Regions from separate parts of the Bradyrhizobium sp. YCK136 genome, predicted to be linked through region 3. Evidence: predicted binding sites of a transcription regulator. Region 3 holds the regulator's gene; each other region holds the start of a gene.
What was found. The regulator LexA, encoded in region 3, represses DNA repair genes until DNA is damaged. The targets are predictions, from matches to a motif close to TGTTCNNNNTGTGTTCNG.

Region 1: ACFLEY_RS24555 (single-stranded DNA-binding protein) is a predicted target of LexA. The motif match lies at 3,917-3,934, and genes of this name have one in related genera.
Region 2: ACFLEY_RS00495 (helicase-related protein) is a predicted target of LexA. The motif match lies at 4,159-4,176, and genes of this name have one in related genera.

What each region holds. Positions count from the first base shown of each region.
Region 1 is NZ_CP172424.1:5,013,309-5,020,004, forward strand. Features, by position in the region: gene gyrA (DNA gyrase subunit A) at 1-2,508, opposite strand, end outside; gene ACFLEY_RS24550 (DUF2306 domain-containing protein) at 2,676-3,074, opposite strand; gene ACFLEY_RS24555 (single-stranded DNA-binding protein) at 3,275-3,763, opposite strand; gene ACFLEY_RS24560 (outer membrane protein) at 4,213-4,992, shown strand; gene ACFLEY_RS24565 (outer membrane protein) at 5,228-5,917, shown strand; gene ACFLEY_RS24570 (outer membrane protein) at 6,141-6,696, shown strand, end outside.
Region 2 is NZ_CP172424.1:97,398-104,093, reverse strand. Features, by position in the region: gene ACFLEY_RS00500 (DUF1156 domain-containing protein) at 1-412, opposite strand, end outside; gene ACFLEY_RS00495 (helicase-related protein) at 498-4,013, opposite strand; gene ACFLEY_RS00490 (hypothetical protein) at 4,383-5,186, shown strand; gene ACFLEY_RS00485 (DUF488 family protein) at 5,396-5,908, shown strand; gene ACFLEY_RS00480 (hypothetical protein) at 6,027-6,608, shown strand.
Region 3 is NZ_CP172424.1:5,243,433-5,250,128, forward strand. Features, by position in the region: gene ACFLEY_RS25710 (HAD family phosphatase) at 1-572, shown strand, start outside; gene ACFLEY_RS25715 (hypothetical protein) at 738-956, shown strand; gene glp (gephyrin-like molybdotransferase Glp) at 1,180-2,391, shown strand; gene lexA (transcriptional repressor LexA) at 2,567-3,262, shown strand; gene ACFLEY_RS25730 (hypothetical protein) at 3,549-3,749, shown strand; gene ACFLEY_RS25735 (hypothetical protein) at 3,943-4,374, shown strand; gene ACFLEY_RS25740 (GAF domain-containing protein) at 4,599-5,540, shown strand; gene ACFLEY_RS25745 (ComEC/Rec2 family competence protein) at 5,550-6,696, opposite strand, start outside.

The sequences.
Region 1 (6,696 bases), 230 kb from region 3:
GTTGTTGACGCTCATGGCGACGATGCCTTTGCCGCCGCGGCCGGTGGTGCGGTACTCGTAGGACGAGGTCCGCTTGCCATAGCCGTTGACGGAGACGGTGAGCACGACCTGCTCGGCCGCCGACATCTCGACATAGCGTTCCTGGGCGAGCTGGAAGCTGCCGGAAGTCTCCTCGGCTTCGGCGTCCACTGCCGGCTCCTCGGTCGTGGCTTCGCCGGCCACCGCGCGGCGCATCTTCAAATAGGCCGAGCGTTCGTCGGACGTGGTCTCGACGTGGCGCAGGATCGCGAGCGAGATCACCTTGTCGCCCTCACCAAGCGCAATGCCGCGCACGCCCATCGAAGTACGCCCGGTGAACACGCGCACATCGGTGACGGGGAAGCGGATGCACTGGCCGCCGGCGCCGGTGAGCAGCACGTCATCGCGCTCGGTGCAGATCTGCACGTCGACGATCGCTTCATTCTCGTCGAGCTTCATGGCGATGATGCCGGAGCGGCGGACATCGACGAAGTCGGACAGCTTGTTGCGCCGGACGTTGCCGCCGGTGGTCGCGAACATCACGTCGAGGTTGCCCCAGGTCGATTCATCCTCCGGCAGCGGCATGATGGTGGTGATGCGCTCGCCCTGCTCCAGCGGCAGGATGTTGATCAGCGCCTTGCCGCGCGCGTTCGGCGCGGCCATGGGCAGGCGCCAGACCTTCTCCTTGTAGACCTGGCCGCGTGACGAGAAGAACAGCACCGGCGTGTGCGTGGAGGCGACGAACAGGCGCGAGACAAAATCCTCGTCGCGGGTCTGCATGCCGGCGCGGCCCTTGCCGCCGCGGCGCTGCGCCCGGTAGGCCGACAGCGGCACCCGCTTGACATAGCCGGCGTGCGAGACGGTGACGACCATGTCCTCGCGCTGAATCAGGTCCTCGTCCTCGACCTCGCCCTCCTGCTCCATGATCACGGTGCGGCGCGGGGTGGCGAACTCGGCCTTCACCTCGGCGAGCTCGGTCTTGATGATGCCCAGCACGCGCTCGCGCGAGCGCAGGATGTCGAGATAATCGGCAATCTCGCCGGCGAGCTTGTCGAGCTCGTCGCGGATTTCGTCGCGGCCGAGCGCGGTGAGGCGTTGCAGGCGCAGGTCGAGAATCGCCCTCGCCTGTTCCATCGACAGCCGGATCGTGCCGTCCGGGCTGATGCGGTGACGCGGATCGTCGATCAGCGTCAGCATGTCCTCGACGTCCCGGGCCGGCCAGTCGCGCGACATCAGGGTGTCGCGGGCGGTGGTCGGGTCGGGCGAGGTCCGGATGACGCGGATCATCTCGTCGATATTGGCGACCGCGATCGCGAGACCAACCAGGATATGCGCGCGATCGCGCGCCTTGGCGAGCAGGAACTTGGTGCGCCGCGTGACGACCCGCTCACGGAAGTCGACGAAGATGGCCAGCAGGTCCTTCAGATGCATGATCCGCGGACGGCCGCTGTCGAGCGCCACCATGTTGACGCCGAAGCTCGTCTGCAGCGGCGTGAATCTGTAGAGCTGATTCAGCACCACGTCCGCCACGGCGTCGCGCTTCAATTCGATGACGACGCGATAGCCGTCGCGGTCGGATTCATCGCGCAGGTCGCCGATGCCCTCGATCTTCTTTTCCTTGACCAGCTCGGCGATGCGCTCGACCATCGTCGCCTTGTTCACCTGGTAGGGGATCTCGGTGATGATGAGCGCCTCGCGCTCCTTGCGGATGGTCTCGATCGCGACCTTGCCGCGCATGACGATCGAGCCGCGGCCGAGATGATAGGCGGCGCGGATGCCCGCGCGCCCGAGAATGACGCCGCCGGTCGGGAAATCAGGTCCCGGCACGATGTTGATGAGCTCGTCGATGGTGAGCGCTGGGTTGTCGATCAGCGCGACGCAGGCGTCGATGACCTCGCCGAGATTGTGCGGCGGGATGTTGGTCGCCATGCCGACCGCGATGCCGCCGGTGCCGTTGACGAGAAGGTTCGGGAACTTGGCCGGCAGGACCGACGGCTCGGTCTCGTTGTTGTCGTAGTTCGGCTGGAAGTCGACGGTATCCTTGTCGATGTCGGCCAGCAGAGCCAGCGCCGCCTTCGTCAGGCGCGCTTCGGTGTAGCGATAGGCGGCCGGGGGATCGCCGTCGACCGAGCCGAAATTGCCCTGGCCGTCGATCAGCGGCACGCGCATCGAGAAGTCCTGCGCCATGCGGACCATGGCGTCGTAGATCGACTGGTCGCCGTGCGGATGATACTTACCGATGACGTCACCGACCACGCGGGCGGACTTGACGTATTTCTTGTCGGGTGTGTGCCCCTGCTCGTTCATCGAGTACAGGATGCGGCGATGCACCGGCTTCAGACCGTCGCGCGCATCGGGCAGCGCCCGCGCCACGATCACGCTCATGGCGTAGTCGAGATAGGACTTCTTCATCTCCTCGAAGATGGAGACGGGGCGAATATCCGAGGGTTGCGCCGGCTGGTCGCCGGGCTTGTCGTCGTCGTCAGCCAAGGGGAAATCCGGTGAGGTTTATCTGGGAATCATATAGCGCATCGAGCCCCTGATAACCACCCTTGCCGGGGTAAAGGAAGCGCTTTTTCCGACTGTTTTTCCAGAGACTTACGCCCTCCCCGGCACCGCCCTGGGCGGGGCCCGGACGAGCCGCCCGAAACCGCCCCTTAGGCCCCGAAAACCACGCGGTGCATGATGCGCCCGGGCAGCAGTGTAAACAGGCCCGCCACCACCAGCGCGCCGGCGAAGATGAAGATCATCATCAGCCGGTGATCGGCGACGCGATGGGCGTGCGCCCGCCATACCGCGAGCGGCAGCACCACCAGCGTGAAGATCGACAGGACATGGATCGGGCTGAACGGCCCGATCAGGCGGCTCTGGTGGATCCAGAACGAGGAGGCGGCCACGACCACCATCAGCACCACCCAGATCCAGCCGATCGTCCGGTGTGGCAGCGTGCCTTTGGGAGCGGCAAACTGGACCAGGCCGAGCACGAAGGCGGCCATGGCGGCAAAGGCATGCAGCGGGATCGCCGGAGCAGCCGTAAGCAGCGGCGCGAGGCTCATGCGGGGCTTCCTCCGATCGGCGGGTGATCCATGTGAATAGGATTAACATCAAGTTAATACCATTCACATGATGCCCCGTCAAAGGCTTGAAGCAGCACATGAGGCAAGCTCGGAAAAACCGAGCCCTGCCCGCCAATTGGTAAGAATTCCTGCGGCTCTACGCGAGCACGACAAAATTCGGGGCGAAGCGCCCGCCCGCCTCAGAACGGGATGTCGTCGTCCATGTCGCTGTTGCGGCCACCGGCGGCGACGGCGCGGCGCGGCGCGCTGCTGACGGGACCGGAGGAGCCGAAATCGCCGCCCGGCTCCTCGCCGAAGCTGCCGCCTCCCCCGCCGCCGCGGCCGTCGAGCATCGTCAGCGTCGAGTTGAACCCCTGGAGCACGACTTCGGTGGAGTACTTCTCAACGCCGCTCTGGTCGGTCCATTTGCGGGTCTGGAGCGCGCCCTCGATATAAACCTTGGCGCCCTTCTTCAGGTACTGCTCGGCGACCTTGCAGAGGCCTTCATTGAAGATCACCACGCGATGCCACTCGGTCTTTTCCTTGCGCTCGCCGCTGTTCTTGTCGCGCCAGGTCTCCGAGGTCGCGATGCTCAAATTCGCGATCGGCCGCCCGTCCTGGGTACGGCGGATTTCAGGATCCTTGCCGAGATTTCCAACCAAAATGACCTTGTTGACGCTTCCCGCCATCGCCGCTCTCCACTCCGAATGCCACTGAATTGATAAGGCCCGACCGCGCCCCGCGGTCCTCTGCAACCTATTGAGGCGATCCTATACGCTTGCGCGGACCGATCAGCCCACCAGCCCTCAGGTTATCCCCACATATAGCATCGGCCGCCGGCTCGTTCCAGATTTGTTCCTGTTCGAGCGAGTGCGAAATATATGGCCCGGGCGGTGCCCGCGCACTGCTCAAATGGCCGGCGCCGGATGGAACCTTTTCAGGTTCCCGTGAACGACGAAAAGCACTTAACATTCATTAAGTTACATACGCCGCACTTATCGCGCGACTGTTGTATTTCGGCGACGGACTCTGCCCACCCGTTAGGCTACGTTTGCCTCGGAATTGATTTCATATGGGCGTCGCGCCTGCTTGGCCGCTTCGGGGATTTCAAGAAGCGGCGGAAATTGGGGAGACTGCAATGAGTAAGATTTTGATTGGTGCAATCGGTGCAGTGGCGTTGAGCCTGTCGGCTCCTGCAAGCGCGGCGGATCTGGCGGCGCGTCCCTACACGAAGGCTCCGCCGCCAATGGTCGCGGCCATCTACGACTGGAGCGGCTTCTACATCGGCATCAACGGCGGCGGCGGCTCGGCCCACAAATGCTGGGATTTTGTAACTCCCGTCACCGGCGTTCTGATTGGCGAAGGTTGTCACAACGCGACCGGAGGCACGGTCGGCGGCCAGGTCGGCTATCGCTGGCAGTCGGCCAACTGGGTGTTCGGGCTCGAAGGCCAGGGCAACTGGGCCGACTTCTCCGGAGACAACGTCAGCACGACGTTCATCGGCACGGGTCTTCGCGACCGCTCCAAGATCAACGCGTTCGGTTTGTTCACAGGCCAAGTCGGCTATGCCTGGAATAACGTGCTGTTCTACGTGAAGGGCGGCGGCGCCGTCGTCAGCGATCGCTACCGCGGCTACGATGTCATCACCGGCCTCGAATTCGATCGGGCCAACGAGACCCGCTGGGGCGGCACCGTGGGTGCCGGCCTCGAGTTCGGATTCGCGCCAAACTGGACGGTCGGCGTCGAGTACGATCACATCTTCATGGGCAATCGCACCATCGGCTTCGCCGGCTCCGGCAACTTCATTGTGGCTCCGGCCGGCGCTTTCACACGCTCGGAACGCATCGGTCAGGACGTCGATATCGGCCTGGTCCGCGTGAACTATCGCTGGGGTGGCCCGGTCATCGCGAAGTACTGATATCTCTTTGATATCACTTGAAGATTGAAGGCCGGCCCCGTGCCGGCCTTTTTTTGTGCGACATGCCGGCGGCTATAAGTCAGCAACCATTACGTTTTGTGACTGTTGTGGCTTTTGAGAGACACAACTTGCGGCTTTGCTGGTGTAAGCACGACGTCAGTTGGACCACAGCGTCCGATGCCCTTCCCGATCGTGGAAGGCACAACAGAAACTGGGACTGGGATTTAGGTTGAAAATGAAGAAGGTTTTGTTGGCTTCGGCCTGTTTGTTCGCTTTTGCGGCCCCCGCGTCGGCTGCTGATCTCGCGGCTCGCCCGTACACGAAGGCTCCGGTGGCCGTGGCCTCGGTCTACAACTGGACCGGCTTCTACCTCGGTATCGTCGGTGGCGGCGCCTGGGAAAACGGCTCGGGCGACCCGAAGATGAAGGGTGGCTTCGTCGGCGGCACCGCCGGCTACAACTGGCAGACCGGCAACGTCGTGTTCGGTGTCGAAGCCGATGGCACCTGGGCTGACGTCAGCGCCTCGGCGACCGGCGCGACCGTTGTCCCCGGCTTCGGCGTTGCGACCGCGACCGTGAGCTCGAAGACCGACGCGATGGGCACCGTGCGCGGCCGCATCGGCTACGCCGTCAACAACGTCCTGTTCTACGGCACGGGCGGCTACGCCTGGATCGACAACAAGATCACCCTCTCCGCACTCGGCGTGTCCGTCTCGGACAGCAAGTTCCACTCCGGCTGGACCGTCGGCGCGGGCGTCGAAGCGTTCTTCGCGCCGCAGTGGTCGGTCAAGGGCGAGTACCTCTATCGCAGCCTCGGCGGCGAGACCTACTTCTCGGGCGCCCTGCCCACCGGCACGCTCAACTTCCACACCGTGCAGGTCGGCGTGAACTATCACTTTGGCGGTCCGATCCTCGCGAAGTACTGATCTTCGCCACCGACGCACATCGTCACGAAAGGCCGGCCTCGCGCCGGCCTTTTTGTTGTTCGCGCCCAAGTATCCAATCCAGCCGCTCGCTAGCGTTTTCGGAGAGGTGTGGCACCTCGGTGACACAACCTTTGGCTTTAATAATGTATAGCAATGACATCAGTCGGGTCGTTGGGTCCGCTGCTTTTCGCCGACGAAGAGAAACGAAACTGGGGAATTTGAAATGAAGAGAATTGTGCTGGCTTCGGCCAGTCTGCTCGTGCTCAGCGCGTTGGCTCCTGCCTCGGCGGCTGACCTGCCGGCCCGCCCTTACACCAAGGCGCCCGTGGCCGTGGCCTCGATCTACAACTGGAGCGGGTTCTACATCGGCGGCAACGCCGGTGGCGGCTCGAGCCATAATTGCTGGGATCTCACCGCCGTCGGAGTCGCCGCAATTCCGGTCACGGCTGAAGGCTGTCACAATGCGACCGGCGCTCTCGTCGGCGGCCAAATCGGCTATCGCTGGCAGTCCAGCAGCTGGGTGTTCGGCCTTGAAGCCCAGGGCGATTGGGCTGACCTGAAGGGCTCGAACGTCAGCGCTCCCGCCGCTCTCTTCCCGCTGGTGAACAATACCAAGATCGACGCCATCGGCCTCTTCACCGGCCAAGTCGGCTATGCCTGGAACAACGTGCTCTGGTACGTGAAGGGCGGCGCGGCCGTCACCCACAACAAGTTCAGCGGCACTCTGGCTGGCATTACGCTCGACACCGCGAACGAAACGCGCTGGGGCGGGACCGTCG
Region 2 (6,696 bases), 4.6 Mb from region 3:
TTTTCTGCAGGTAGTCAATGATTGCCTTCGGCTTCATCTGCGCCAAAGTCGGCAGGATCTCACCTCGCCCCCGCGCTACAGATCGGGCGATCTCATAGCGAGCCTCCGTAAGGATTGTCTCATTGGTGGACGCCTCCCACGGCACTAGACGCTCAATCAGCCGGTGCAGCCGATCACGCTCGGCCTTTTGGAGCTCGGCGGTCGGAAACTCTTCCGGGCACGCACTCGGGTCATCGACGAACTGCGCGAACAGCACCGCCCGGCATGCCGCCAGCGGCCGCCGCGCCCACCACAGATGCAACGTCGATGGATGGCCATGTCGGATTGACTTTTCTCGCGCACTTTCCCGGTTGATGGCCTCCAGCGGGATCGAAACTTCAATCAGCTTTTTGCGGGTAACCGCTGCAGTCATCGAGTCTGTCCTTCGTGCGGTCTTGGTGATCGGTAGCGAATGCACCGTCCGACTGCAATCAATGGTAAAATCGTGCGTTCTCGTCTCAGCATGGGGAGGTCCCACGCCCTACCAGCTTGTCGAGGTGAAAGATCGTAGCGCAGGCATCCCTGACCGGCGCACCATCGAATGGCTTGCGTACGTAGACAGGCTCATTCGCGAACCCGCCTACCGTGATAGGAACGATCGCCAAAACGAAATTATCTTCGGCATTCAACGCCACAATCATCTCATTGGTCGTGACGGTTATCGTATCGCCGGTTTCGATGCGGCCCTTGACCTCGAGGAAATGCAAGTGCCCGGTGACGGGGTCGCGGCTCTCGATATCGTAACCGATCTTTGCGGCTGAGACGTCCCGCGGCTCTCGGCCCAGCGCGCGTTCGGCCGCGAATACCGCCTGCATCGCGAGCCGCTCCACTTCGGCGCGCGCCAGCGCATCTTCGGCGAAGCCCGTGAAAGGTTGACTTGACCTCGGTCGCAGCAATCCTATTGGCACGACTAACGCCGCGCCCTTCACCTGCGGTGGCAGAGCCTGGATGTCACGTTCCTCGACGAGCTGGCGCAGCCGGCGGTCTAACCGCTCGGTTAGTGTTTGGGCATAGGCGCGCGCGTTGCCGGAATTGAGGCGACCACCCTTGCCGGCCTGCTCCTTCAGGGCAAGTTCCTCGGCACGACCATCCCAATAGTTGATCTCGCGCTTGAGCCGCGCCTTGACCTCGCCCTCGACTCGATCGACCTCTGCAAGCCTGCGCTCCCGCGTCTCCCTGAGATGCTGCGGAACGAGATCAGCGATAGCAAAGTGCATCGCCACCTTTTCGATGTCGCCCTTGAGCCAATCGGCGTCCAGTAGCTCATGCGCTGTGGCTGTCTCTTCAGGCAGGAGAGAGCGAAAATCGAGATAAGGCGCAGGACCCGCATCCTGAGCGTTGCCCTGGCTATCGAGCATCACGAACTGCATCCGGCGCGACACCACGCTTGGCTGCCCATTCCGGCCCGGCCGCCCGTCACGGATCGTGTGCTCCAGCGTCACCAGAACACGGGGAGCAACGCCAAATTCATCGGCCTCGTTCACAAGGATGGCGCCCTGCTTCAGGACATCCCCGGCGTCCTCCAGCGTGACGGCAATCGTCATATCGAGCAGCCCTTGACCCGGGGTGATGATCGCTGCCTGCGGCTTGTGTGTGTCGCGATGAGCCTTGTCGAAGCAAACACGCTCGTAACGTTCAGCGATGGGAACAACGCCACCGGCGAACCGCTGCCGGTCACGCAGGCGTCCCGGTACGCGCGTGATCTCGTAACGTCCGGCTTCCCGTCTTCTTAGTTGCCCGCCAAGCCGCACGAAAGCCTTCTCGAAAAAGGCACGGATGTAGTACGGCTGCAGCCGCCGCGCCGCAGCACGCTCCATCTTCTCCCTGATCTCTATAACAGTGAGTGGATCAAGCCCTTCGGAGGTCAGCTTGCGCTCCCGGATCAAGGTCTCGATCTTCTTCTGGTCGACCACACCATCCACGGCGGTAAGAAGTCTCTGCTTGTGCTTGGGGTCATCGCCATAAAGTACGGCTTCCATCAGCAGCTCGCGCAGTGGCTTGTCCTGGAATAGCTCGCCAAGCACATCATAGACGCTGTCGCGACCTCCCAGGGCATCACGCGCTCGTTCCAGCTTCTCGAGCAGTCGGGCATATACCTCGCCTTCTCGCGTGTCGGCAGAAACCAAATTCCAGAGATGGCAGACTTCCGTTTGGCCGATTCGGTGGATGCGGCCGAAACGTTGTTCCAGACGGTTCGGGTTCCAAGGCAGGTCGTAGTTCACCATCAGGTGAGCGCCGCGTTGCAGATTGACACCCTCTCCGGCGGCATCGTTTGCGACTAGGATACGGACCTCGGGGTCGTCGTTGAAGGCTGCAATGTTGGCCTTCCTCACATCACGTGGCACCCCGCCATGGATGACAGCCACAGCTTCGGATTTGCCAATACGTTGCCTGATTTTGTCGGCCAGATATTCCAGCGTGTCGCGCGGTTCGGTGAAGATCAAAAGCTTGCGGCGTTGGCCGGTCGCCTCATCCACCATCGGTGGCTTATCAAGGATTTCACCGAGCTGACGCCATTTGGCATCCTGGCCTGATTTGCGCAGTTGATCAGCCAGCTTTTCGAGATCACGAAGAACGATCAGTTCCGCTTCAAGTTCGGGGATGGTCTGGGCCGCAGTAGCACGATCCGCAATCTGCTGCTCGGCCTCCTCCAGCTCGGCACCACCTGCCTCGTCCAGGTCACGATCTTCGTCGTCATCATAGAGGGCCGGCAGCTGCTCCTGGTTCGGCAACTTGCCACCGCGGGCAATGATGCGCTCTTCGGCCAATCGAGCTTCGAGGCGTTCACGACGGCGCAGCAGCGAGCGATAGATCGCAGCCGGCGAAGATGCGAGCCGCCGCTGCAATATTTGCAACGCGAACCCGACGTTATTTTTCCGCTTGTCATCACCGAGATTGTTGAGGTTGCGCATCTCGTTGCGCACATATTGCGTGACTGCGGCATAGAGCTGGGCTTCAAGATCAGACAGCTGATACTGAATCGTGGACGCCTTGCGCTCCGGGAACAACGGCGCTCCGTCGAATTTTTTCAATTCCTCTTTTGTGAGGCGGCGCATCAGATCAGACACGTCGATCTTGCGGGCGCCTTCCCGTTGACGTCCCTCGAAACGGTCAGCGTCAAGTAACCCCATGAACAGCTGGAAATCTGCGTCGCTACCATTGTGCGGCGTCGCCGACATAAGCAGGAAGTGGCGCGTCCGGCCGCCGACCAACTGCCCGAGCTTGTAACGCTTGGTGTACTTGACCTCGTTGCCGAACAGGCTCGCAGACATGCGATGGGCTTCGTCGCAGATAATAAGGTCCCAATCTGGCGCGGCCTGCAGTTTCGCCTGCAGCGTCTCCGACCGGGAAGCCATGTCCAGCCGCATGATGAGGTGATTGCGCTCGACGAAGGGGTTGCCGGTGACCGAGGTCTCGATCTGCTCTCGCGAAACGATATCGAAGGTAAGATCGAATTTTTCCTTCAACTCGTCCTGCCACTGCTCGACAAGACTGCCCGGCGCGATGATGAGACAGCGCTCCAGATCGCCGCGAATGATCAATTCCTTGATCAGAAGTCCAGCCATGATGGTTTTGCCGGCGCCAGGATCATCGGCAAGCAGGAACCGCAAAGGCTGACGGGGTAGCATTTCGCCATAGACGGCCGTGATCTGGTGCGGCAGCGGCTCGATCCGCGAGCTGTGGACAGCAAGGTAGGGATCGAATAGATGCGCTAGCCGAATGCGCTGCGCTTCAGATGCGATCCGATAGGCCTCTCCGTCGCCGTCGAAACTGAATGCACGGCTCTCCTGGACCAGTTCGAGACGAGGCTCGACGTCACGGAAGAGCAGCACCTCAGCTGGACCATCGGGGCCACGATAAACCACGTTTAGGGCATCAGAGCCGATCCACTCGGTGCGCACGATCTCTACGGGCGAGGCACCGGCCAGACCGCGCACCTTCGCGCCTGCAATAACTTGGTTCAAGGAAAGCATGGAGACCGGCTAGCACAATTTTCGTAGCAAAAACATCACTCCCTTAGATGCATGAACGAAATCTACACTCCCTGAAGTTGCCGTCCAGAGCTATGCCGGCTTCCAGCCCGCTTAAAACCCAAGCGGTCTCCAGCACTCGCAACCAATTTCGCGAAGTGTTCTCTTTGCCTCGGCCGGAGAGAAGCATCGTCACCGTGTGCCGGCGACCCCGCTACGCCGTCTGCAGGCGATCTTCCAGCCCCGACCGATGGCGCTACGGCCCGCCCATGGCCCGGTGTTTCCGAATGGGCGTGTCATCCTTTATCCACGCCCAATGATTGAACTACACAGGATACCGCCTACATCTGCTGCATAAGGCAGGGGGGCTGATTGGTTCAGCAAATCGGGCAGTGCTGTATCTGTGGAGCGAAGGGTGTGCCGCTCTCCTTCGAGCACGTGCCTCCTCGCGCAGCATTCAACGACCAACGCGTCTTCGAGACGAACATCCAGAAGATGTTGGCAGGTGAGTGGGACGGAAAGCCTCAGCCGCCTCAGGGCAAGTGGGTACAGGCTGGCGCGGGCAAACACACTCTCTGCGAAAAGTGCAACAACGATACTGGCAGCTGGTATGGCTCCGCGTATGTCGCGATGGCACGGCAAGCGCTAGAACTCGTTACGAGGTCAGGCGGCACTGCCTCGCTTGCGTATCCCTATCGCATCTTCCCGCTTCGAGTGTTGAAGCAAGTGATGGCCATGTTCTGCAGCGCCTGTGGTCCATCACTTCAAGAACGGTTTCCAGACATTCCGCGGTTCGTACTCCATAGGGAGCGGCGGTACATGCCGCACGATCTGAGGGTGTTTGCCTATCTGATCGACCCGAGCAAGTCTGTCGGCAATCGGCAAGCACCGATGTCGGGGGTGTTGATCAACGGTAAGCAGCACGTGTTTGCGGAAATCGCTTTCGCGCCCTTAGGGTTTGTGCTGACTGGTGATGTCGATCCGATCAACTTCAGTTTGTTGGACATCACGCCCTTCGGACATTCAGCCTTTCACCATCGAGAGACCGCGTTTCTCAAGCTGCCTGTGGTGCAGATCAGCACGTGGCTGCCGGGCGACTTCCGCTCGAAAGAGCAGGTTGCCCGCGATGTTGCGTCGAATGAAGTGATGGGTCGGGTTGATCTCAATGTCTTCTGAAAAAATCCCGGCGCATCCGACTGCCTCTGTGTTGGGGCGACCTCGACCCGGCCGGAGCCGAGCGGCCAGAGGAGTTGGGCTGCTTAGGCGGCCAGCTCTGGGTGCATCTTGCCGGCCCGATCAGTGTTTTTGCATCTGCTCACTAACCAGCGTAATGGAGCGTTTACCTTCGCTAAACCAATATGAGCGCCGCGACAGGGGTGATTTGGATGACGACGCTGTACACCATTGGCTACGAAGGCACCGACATCGACCGCTTTGTGGCCACGCTGAAGAGCGTCAAGGTGCAGCTCTTGGCCGATGTCCGCGCCGTGCCGATCTCCCGGAAGAAGGGGTTCTCGAAGAACAAGCTCCGCGATCGCGTTGAGCGGGAGGGCATTCGGTACGTTCACCTCGCGGCACTCGGCGACCCGAAGCCCGGCCGGGATGCCGCAAGGGCGGGCCACTTCGACCAATTTCGGAAGATTTACGGTAAGCACCTCGCTCAGTGCGGGCCGCAGCAAAGCCTCCAAGAGCTGGCCAAGCTGGTGGACGAGCAGACCACCTGCCTGATGTGCTTCGAGCGTGATCCCAGTGAATGCCACAGGTTGATTGTTGCAACGGCACTACCGACTCAGGTCACTATGTTCCACCTCTACGGTGATGAACCTGATCGCTATGTCCGTAACGCCGCAAAGCTCCCGAGCAGTCGTTCTGGTCAAGGCGCTGCCGCAGCCCAGTAGAACCTACGGGGAGACCGTCTGCTGTGCCGGCGTGACCGCTGACGGCCATTGGAAACGGCTCTTCCCTATACGCTTCCGGCACCTTCGCGGCGACAGCAGTTTCTCCCGATGGAATTGGGTGAAGTTCTCCTACCGGCCACCGACACGGGACAAGCGAAGCGAGAGCTGTCACGTCTACGAGGATAGCATCGCCATCGACGGCCAATTGCCGCAAGACGAGCGGACGCGGCTGCTTACACCGCTCATCACCGGCTCAGCCAAGGAGGCAATGGCCCTCGGAAGATCGCTAACTCTCATCCGGCCTCGAAACACGAAGTTCATCGCCAAACGCAAGTCAGCGGCTGATCTTGTGGAGGAACGAGAGGCATACAAGGCTGCCGCTCAGCAAACATCGATTTTCGACAAGGAGCTGGCTGAGCTTGAGCCGTCTCCCTTCGATTTCAGATTTCAGTTCGAGGACGACGACGGCCGCCACGACTACCAGAACGGGGACTGGGAAACACATGCGATGTTCTGGCGCTGGCAAGCCGAGTACGGCGAGGCAGGTGCGCTGGATCGCATGCGAGCTGTCTACGACGAACAGTATCCCAGCAAAGGCATGGCTTTCGCACTCGGAAACCAAGCCAAGAGGCCGCAGACCTGGCAATTGCTGGGCGTCATCCGGTTGGATGAGATGACCCAGCCTGATCTCTTCGGATAGTCAGGCCGCGACGGATAGTCAGGCCCGACATTGATTAACACATTGATTAACGACGGAAGCTATCTACCGGAAAACCGCGTAAGCTATT
Region 3 (6,696 bases):
TCGTGCTCGACATCGATTTCTCCAAGGCGATCGCCTGCTGGGCGGGACACGCCGGCTGCAAGCCGGAGGCAATCGTTGCGCGCTATGTGCGCGACAGCGAGGCGTATCGGCTGCACGAGGTCGGCAAGATCAGCGACGAGGAGTATTTCGCCTCGCTACGGGCCTCGCTCGGGATCGGCATCTCGGATGCGCAATTCCTCGAGGGCTGGAACGCGATCTTCGCGGGTGAAATGCCCGATGTCGCGGAGCTGTTGCCGCGTGCGGCGAAGCAGATGCCGCTCTACGCCTTCTCCAACACCAACCAGCCGCATGTCGACCATTTCTCGAAGGAATACGCCGACCTGCTCGGCCATTTCCGCGAGCTGTACCTGTCGTCCAGCATCGGCCTGCGCAAGCCGGACGCGGCGGCGTTCGACCATGTCGTGGCGGCCATCGGTGTGCCCGCCAGGCGCATCGTGTTCTTCGATGACCTCGCCGAAAACGTCGAGGGAGCGCGAGCGCGCGGATTGACCGCGGTGCATGTGACCTCGCCCCGCGATGTCGGCGACGCGCTCGAGGCGCTGGGAATCTGATCGAGACGCATCGGCTGGCGGGTGAAACCGGGGAGCTCCCGGAACCGATCTAGCCGAAATGAGGAACCAAATCGCTTTGTACATTTTTATACAGAGTTCCGGGAACGGAATGCCCGCTTCCGGACTCTTGAGTCCGTTGGGACTTCTACAGACGGACGTATCATCGTGTTGGGCAAAACCTACCTCACCAAACAAGCCTCTCTTCTGCTCGAATTCGCCAGAACGACTTCGGATTCTGACCTCTCCGCCAAGCTGATCAGCAAGGCCGCCGACCTGAAATCCCAGGCCGATCCGCTGCCCGACAAGGATCAAGGCCCCAAGCCCCCTGACGTGGCTCCCGACGTGGCGCCGGACCTCCGTCCGGACCGCCAGACCGGTCGATGACCGATGCTGGCCGTGGCTCCCGTCATTGTCGTCCTTGCCATGGCCACGCTCGTTCCCGTCTTTCTCGTCCGTCAGATCATGCCGCGGCAGAGCTGACGGTCCCTCATGACTGGACGGATCAAGCAGGATAAATCCTGATCCGGTCCCATTTTGCTTCATCGCCCGCGCTCGGCTAGAACTCTTGCCGCCCATTCGTCCAGACTTTCCGAGCAGGAGTTTCGCCGTGGCCTTGATGCCGGTTTCTGACGCGCTCGCCGCGGTGCTGGCCGGCGCGGAGCCGCTGCCTGAAGAGATGATTCCCCTCGACGAGGCCTACCACCGCGTGCTCGCACGCGACGTCGCGGCGCGGCGTACCCAGCCGCCCGAGGCGATGTCGGCCATGGACGGCTACGCCGTGCGCGCAGCCGATGCGGCCAGGGTCGACGCGCAGCTCACCATGATCGGCGAGGTCGCGGCGGGCCGGCCGTTCGCGGGAGCGGTCGGCGCCGGCGAAGCGGTACGAATCTTCACCGGCGGCGTCGTTCCCGCCGGCGCGGACGCGGTCGTGATCCAGGAGGATACGGTCGCCGAGGGCAAGCGCATCACGATCAAGGAAGCCGCTATCGCCGGTCGGCACATCCGGCCCGCCGGCGTCGACTTCCGCGAGGGCGACGTGCTCCTTCGCAAGGGAACCCGGCTCACCGAGCGCGACCTCGCGCTCGCCGCCGGGATGAACCATCCAGACCTGCCCATCCGCCGCCGTCCGAAGGTCGCGATCCTCGCCACCGGCGACGAGCTGGTGATGCCGGGCACCACGCCGGGCCCCGGCCAGATCGTCTATTCCAACGGCTATGCCCTGCACGCCCTCGCCCGCCAGGAGGGCGCAGATACCATCGACCTCGGCGTTGCCGCCGATACGCTGGAGGCCACCACAGCCGGCATCCGCCGTGCCCGAGAGAGCGGCGCCGACATCCTGATCACGATCGGCGGCGCCTCGGTCGGCGACCACGATCTGGTCCAGCAGGCGCTGAAGGCCGAAGGCATTGCGATGGCGTTCTGGAAGATCGCGATGCGGCCGGGCAAGCCGATGATGCACGGCCGGCTAGGGGCGATGGGTGTGATCGGCCTGCCCGGCAATCCCGTGTCGTCCTATGTGTGTGGCTTCCTGTTCATGGTTCCGTTGATTCGCGCCCTGTCGGGCCGCGCCGTGATTCACCATCGTCGCGAGCGCGCCGTGCTCGGCCGCGATGTCGGTGCCAATGACCAGCGCGAGGACTATCTTCGTGCGCGCCTGGAGCGGCGCGACGACGGCATGCTTGTCGCCCTTCCCGTCAATCATCAGGATTCCTCGCTGCTTGCGAATCTCGCTGCGGCGCAGGCACTTCTCGTGCGCGCGCCGTTCGCGCCGAAGGTCGAGGCAGGCGCGCCTTGCGAGGTGCTGCGACTGCCCGCCTGAACGCACTGGTCCTGCGCGTTCCGCGAACTTTGTCGCGTTCACGGTAAATTAAGCAGTTGCGGAACACATATCGAACATATAGTGTCCGTTCATGATTTGTTTCGAGCATCTGGCGGCTCGCCGCTGAATTCACCGTCTCGGAATCGAACGACATCAACCGGGGGATTTGGTCGAGATGTTAACGCGCAAACAATACGAGCTTCTGCGATTCATCAGCGAGCGTTTGAAGGAAAGCGGTGTGCCGCCCTCCTTCGACGAGATGAAGGACGCGCTCGACCTGCGCTCGAAGTCAGGCATCCATCGCCTGATCACCGCACTGGAGGAGCGCGGCTTCATCCGGCGCCTGCCCAACCGGGCCCGCGCGATCGAGGTGATCAAGTTGCCCGAGCTGCAGGCCGCCGCCGGCAACCGCCGTGGCTTCACTCCGAGCGTCATCGAGGGCAATCTCGGCAAGGTGCGAGCGAGCTCCAGCGCGGACGAGGGCGAACGCCCCGTCGCGGTGCCGGTGATGGGCCGCATCGCGGCCGGCACGCCGATCGAAGCGTTGCAGACCCGCAGCCACACCATCAGCGTACCGCCCGACATGCTCGGCTCGGGCGAGCACTACGCGCTCGAAGTGCGCGGCGACTCGATGGTCGAAGCCGGCATCCTCGACGGCGACATGGCGCTGATCCAGCGCAATGAGAGCGCCGACACCGGCGACATCGTGGTGGCGCTGATCGACGACGAGGAAGCGACGCTGAAGCGCTTCCGCCGCCGCGGCGCCTCGATCGCGCTCGAGCCCGCCAATGCGGCCTATGAGGTCCGCATCCTGCCGCCCAACCGGGTGAAGATTCAGGGCAAGCTGATCGGCCTGTACCGGAAGTACTGAGCGTGATCCGGACTGGAGGGCCGCGTTAGCACAAAGTGCGCAGCGGTTTTCCCTCGCGACAAGCGCAGGACGCGCTTGCGCGGAGATCATGCTCAAACAATCACCTAAAGCGCGGCCCGCCGGTTGGCGACCCGCGCGTTGACGATTGGAGCGACGATTGTCCGCTCCAGCTGGATAGTCTTTCTGGTTTTGCTCAGATTATCCGGCCCCTCTCTAGCGCTACATCCTCGCGACGCAGCACGAAGCCCTCATCGCTTCGTGGCCCTGGAGATCGAGGAGACAATCAATGCGCAAGATCGTTTTGAGCACCGTCACGGTGGCGCTGATCACAGCATCCGCGTCGCAAGTCTTCGCCGCACCGTCGCACCATGCCCGCAAGGCAACGCAGACGACGAGCGAGCAATTGCGCAATGCCCGCAACGCCGTCGCGCAGCCGTCGCAACCCGCCTGGCAATATTCGGGCTGGTCGGCACCTGCAGGTCGCTGACGGAGACGCACGCCAAATGCACGGAAGCGGTTTTTGTTCCTGAGGCATTTGAAAAAGATATTGTGATGGCAGCCTGCGGACCCAAGCCGCAGATTTGCCTACAACCAAGAAGACGCTAACATGCTTCCACTCTGATAGAGGCCAGTGCCTCCGAAGGAGGCGCGGGTCGCTATCCCTGAATGAGGAGCACCCGATGTGTGACTACAGCCTGCATGCCGTCGCGACGCGTCCCGCACAAGTCGGCGAGACGATCGTCACGACCACCTTCCGCGGCACCTCGACGCGCGGCTTCGCCTCCGAGGCCGACATGTCCGTCGCGGTCTGCCTGCTGCCGGGGACGGAGCTCGCCTTCGCCGACAACGTCCGCTACGACAATCGCTGGATCTGGACGCGCACCATCAACTCCCGCGTCGGCAAGTTCGGCAAGATCGATCCGCACATTCCCGATCGCCATCATGACGCGATCGAATTCCCCGACGGCAAATACGTACTCGTGACGCAACTCGTCGAAGGCCAGCGCGCGACCGTGCTGCAATTGCCGGTGACCCAGCCGGCCGGCGAGCGTGAACACAAGCCGGAGATCATCGCCGACAGGCCGACGATCACACGCCTGCCGATCGGCTGATGTACCTCCCCCCGGCGCAGAGGTCGGGGCCGGGATTGAAATTGCCATCGCCGGCCGTGGCCGGCGAGATGGTATGATTTGCGTCTTCCGGAATCCAATCCGCCGAGATCAGGCTCGCACCTGCCCATCGCACGAAGTTTGCGCGGCCCTGCCTGAATTTTGAACGTCCGTTCCGCGGCCAGATCGCCGATGCTGTCAAAGGCTTGAGGCGGCGGACACGTTCGATGAAAACCTTCATTCGCGTCGTTGAACTCTGGGTGCCGGACCGGACGCGCATGCGGCTGGAATTCGGCGGCGGCCTCTACGGCGAAGGGCTGTCCGCGTTCAAGGCCGTGAGCGAGGACTTGCGCTTCGGATACGACGAGGGCCTTCCCGGCAAGGCCTGGGCCAGCGGCCATCCCGTGATCCTCACCAAATTCGCCAACTCCTATTTCAAGCGGACCGACCAGGCGCTCGCGGCCGGCCTCACCTGTGGCGTGGCGGTGCCGGTGTTTTCAGGCGAATTCTTGCACGCCGTCATGGTGCTGTTCTGCGGCGACGACGAGGCGCATGTCGGCGCAATCGAGCTCTGGCACAACGATCCCGATAGCTCCCACGAGATGGGGCTCGTCGACGGCTACTATGGCACCGCCGACATGTTCGAATTCAACTCCCGCCACACCAGGTTTCCCCGCGGCTTCGGCCTGCCCGGACGCACCTGGAAAGCGGGCCTGCCGCTGATCATCAAGGACCTGCACAACGCCAGGAGTTTTCTGCGCTGGGAAGACGCCGCCGAGGTCGGGATCAATCTCGGCGTCGGCGTGCCCTATCGGACTGGCACCGACCAGACCTGGGTGCTGACTTTCCTCTCCGCACAGGCGACGCCGATTGCGCGACGCTTCGAGATCTGGGTGCCGAACGAGGCCCGTTCGGCACTGGTCTTTCGCGCTGGCGATTGCAGCGCGCAGACAGACCTTGCCGCGCTCTATGCGGACAAATCTATCGCCAGGGGCGACGGCAGCATCGGCGGAGCCTGGGCCACCGGCATGCCCGCGCTCAACGACGATCTCGGGCACGACGGCTCGGCCGCAGCCGCGGAGGCCCGCGCAATCGGACTGAGCCAGATGGTGGCCCTGCCGGTAATAGGGAGTGCCGGGCTCGAAGCCGTGCTGGCCTGGTACCTGTAAGCCGTCCGCTCAATCCTCGGCCTGCAGGTCGGCCTCGGACGGCGTCGCGTCCCGGTTACGGGGGGCTGCCGCCTGCGGCGCAAGGCTCACGCTGAAATCGCCCTCGCCGGCGGTCGCCGGCGACCACGGACGATCGGTGCCTCTCGCTTTCACCGCCTGAACCGCAAAGCCGTCGCCGCGCCGTGTCAGAGCGAGCGCGCCTTGCGCCGCGAGTCGCTGCCGGTCGACCACCATCGCCACACAATCCGGTGGCGCCGGTCGCGCCGTCACCACCAGCGCAGCGCGGCTGCAATCATCCGCCAGAGCGTCGATGCGCAAGGCCAGCGCGACCAGGCGCCCGTCGGCGAGCGGCGTCACGCAGCCGGCCTCGTCGCACGACACGCCGGCGGCGAGCGAGGGACTACCGGCATCGCGCGGATCGGCGTCGGCAGCCAACCACTCCTTCAGCAGAAAGCCGTCCTTGTTCGCCCGGATCATTTGCAGGTGCCCGTCCCTGCCCCGCACCGCGACACTCTGGCCGTCCCCGGCGATCAGAATATCCGGCTGCCGGCCTGCCAGCCCCCAGAGGATCGCGACCAACAGCACCAGCGCGCCTGACCAGCGTAAGGGCGTGCGCAGCAGGCCCATCACGATGATCCCGAGGCTCGCCGCGATCAGCGGCGCAATGCCGAACGCCGGGATGCGGCCGACCGCGCCCGGCAGCGCGGCCACCCAGCGCGAGACCGCGACCATCCAGTCGATGCCGATCCCCATCAGCCACCAGAACACGCCGTCGAGCCCGAACGGCGCCGCGAGCAATCCGAGCAGTCCCGCCGGCATCACCAGCGCCGACACCACCGGCATCGCCCCGAGGTTGGCAAGCACGCCGAACGGGGTGACGCGGTGGAAGTGGAAGGCCGCATAGGGCGTGGTCGCAAGCCCCGCGATCAGCGAGGCCAGAAACAGCATCGCGATCTCGCGGCCGCCCCACATCGCGATGCGCGCGGTCGCCGAATGATCGGGCGAAGCGAACAGGTTCGGCATGCCGATCTGCACCAGCGCAACCAGCCCCAGCGTTGCCGCAAACGACATCTGGAAGCTCGGATGCACCAGCGCTTCGGGCGCGACCGCGAGCACGATCAACGCGGCCACGGCCAGCGTGCGGAAGGTGATGGCG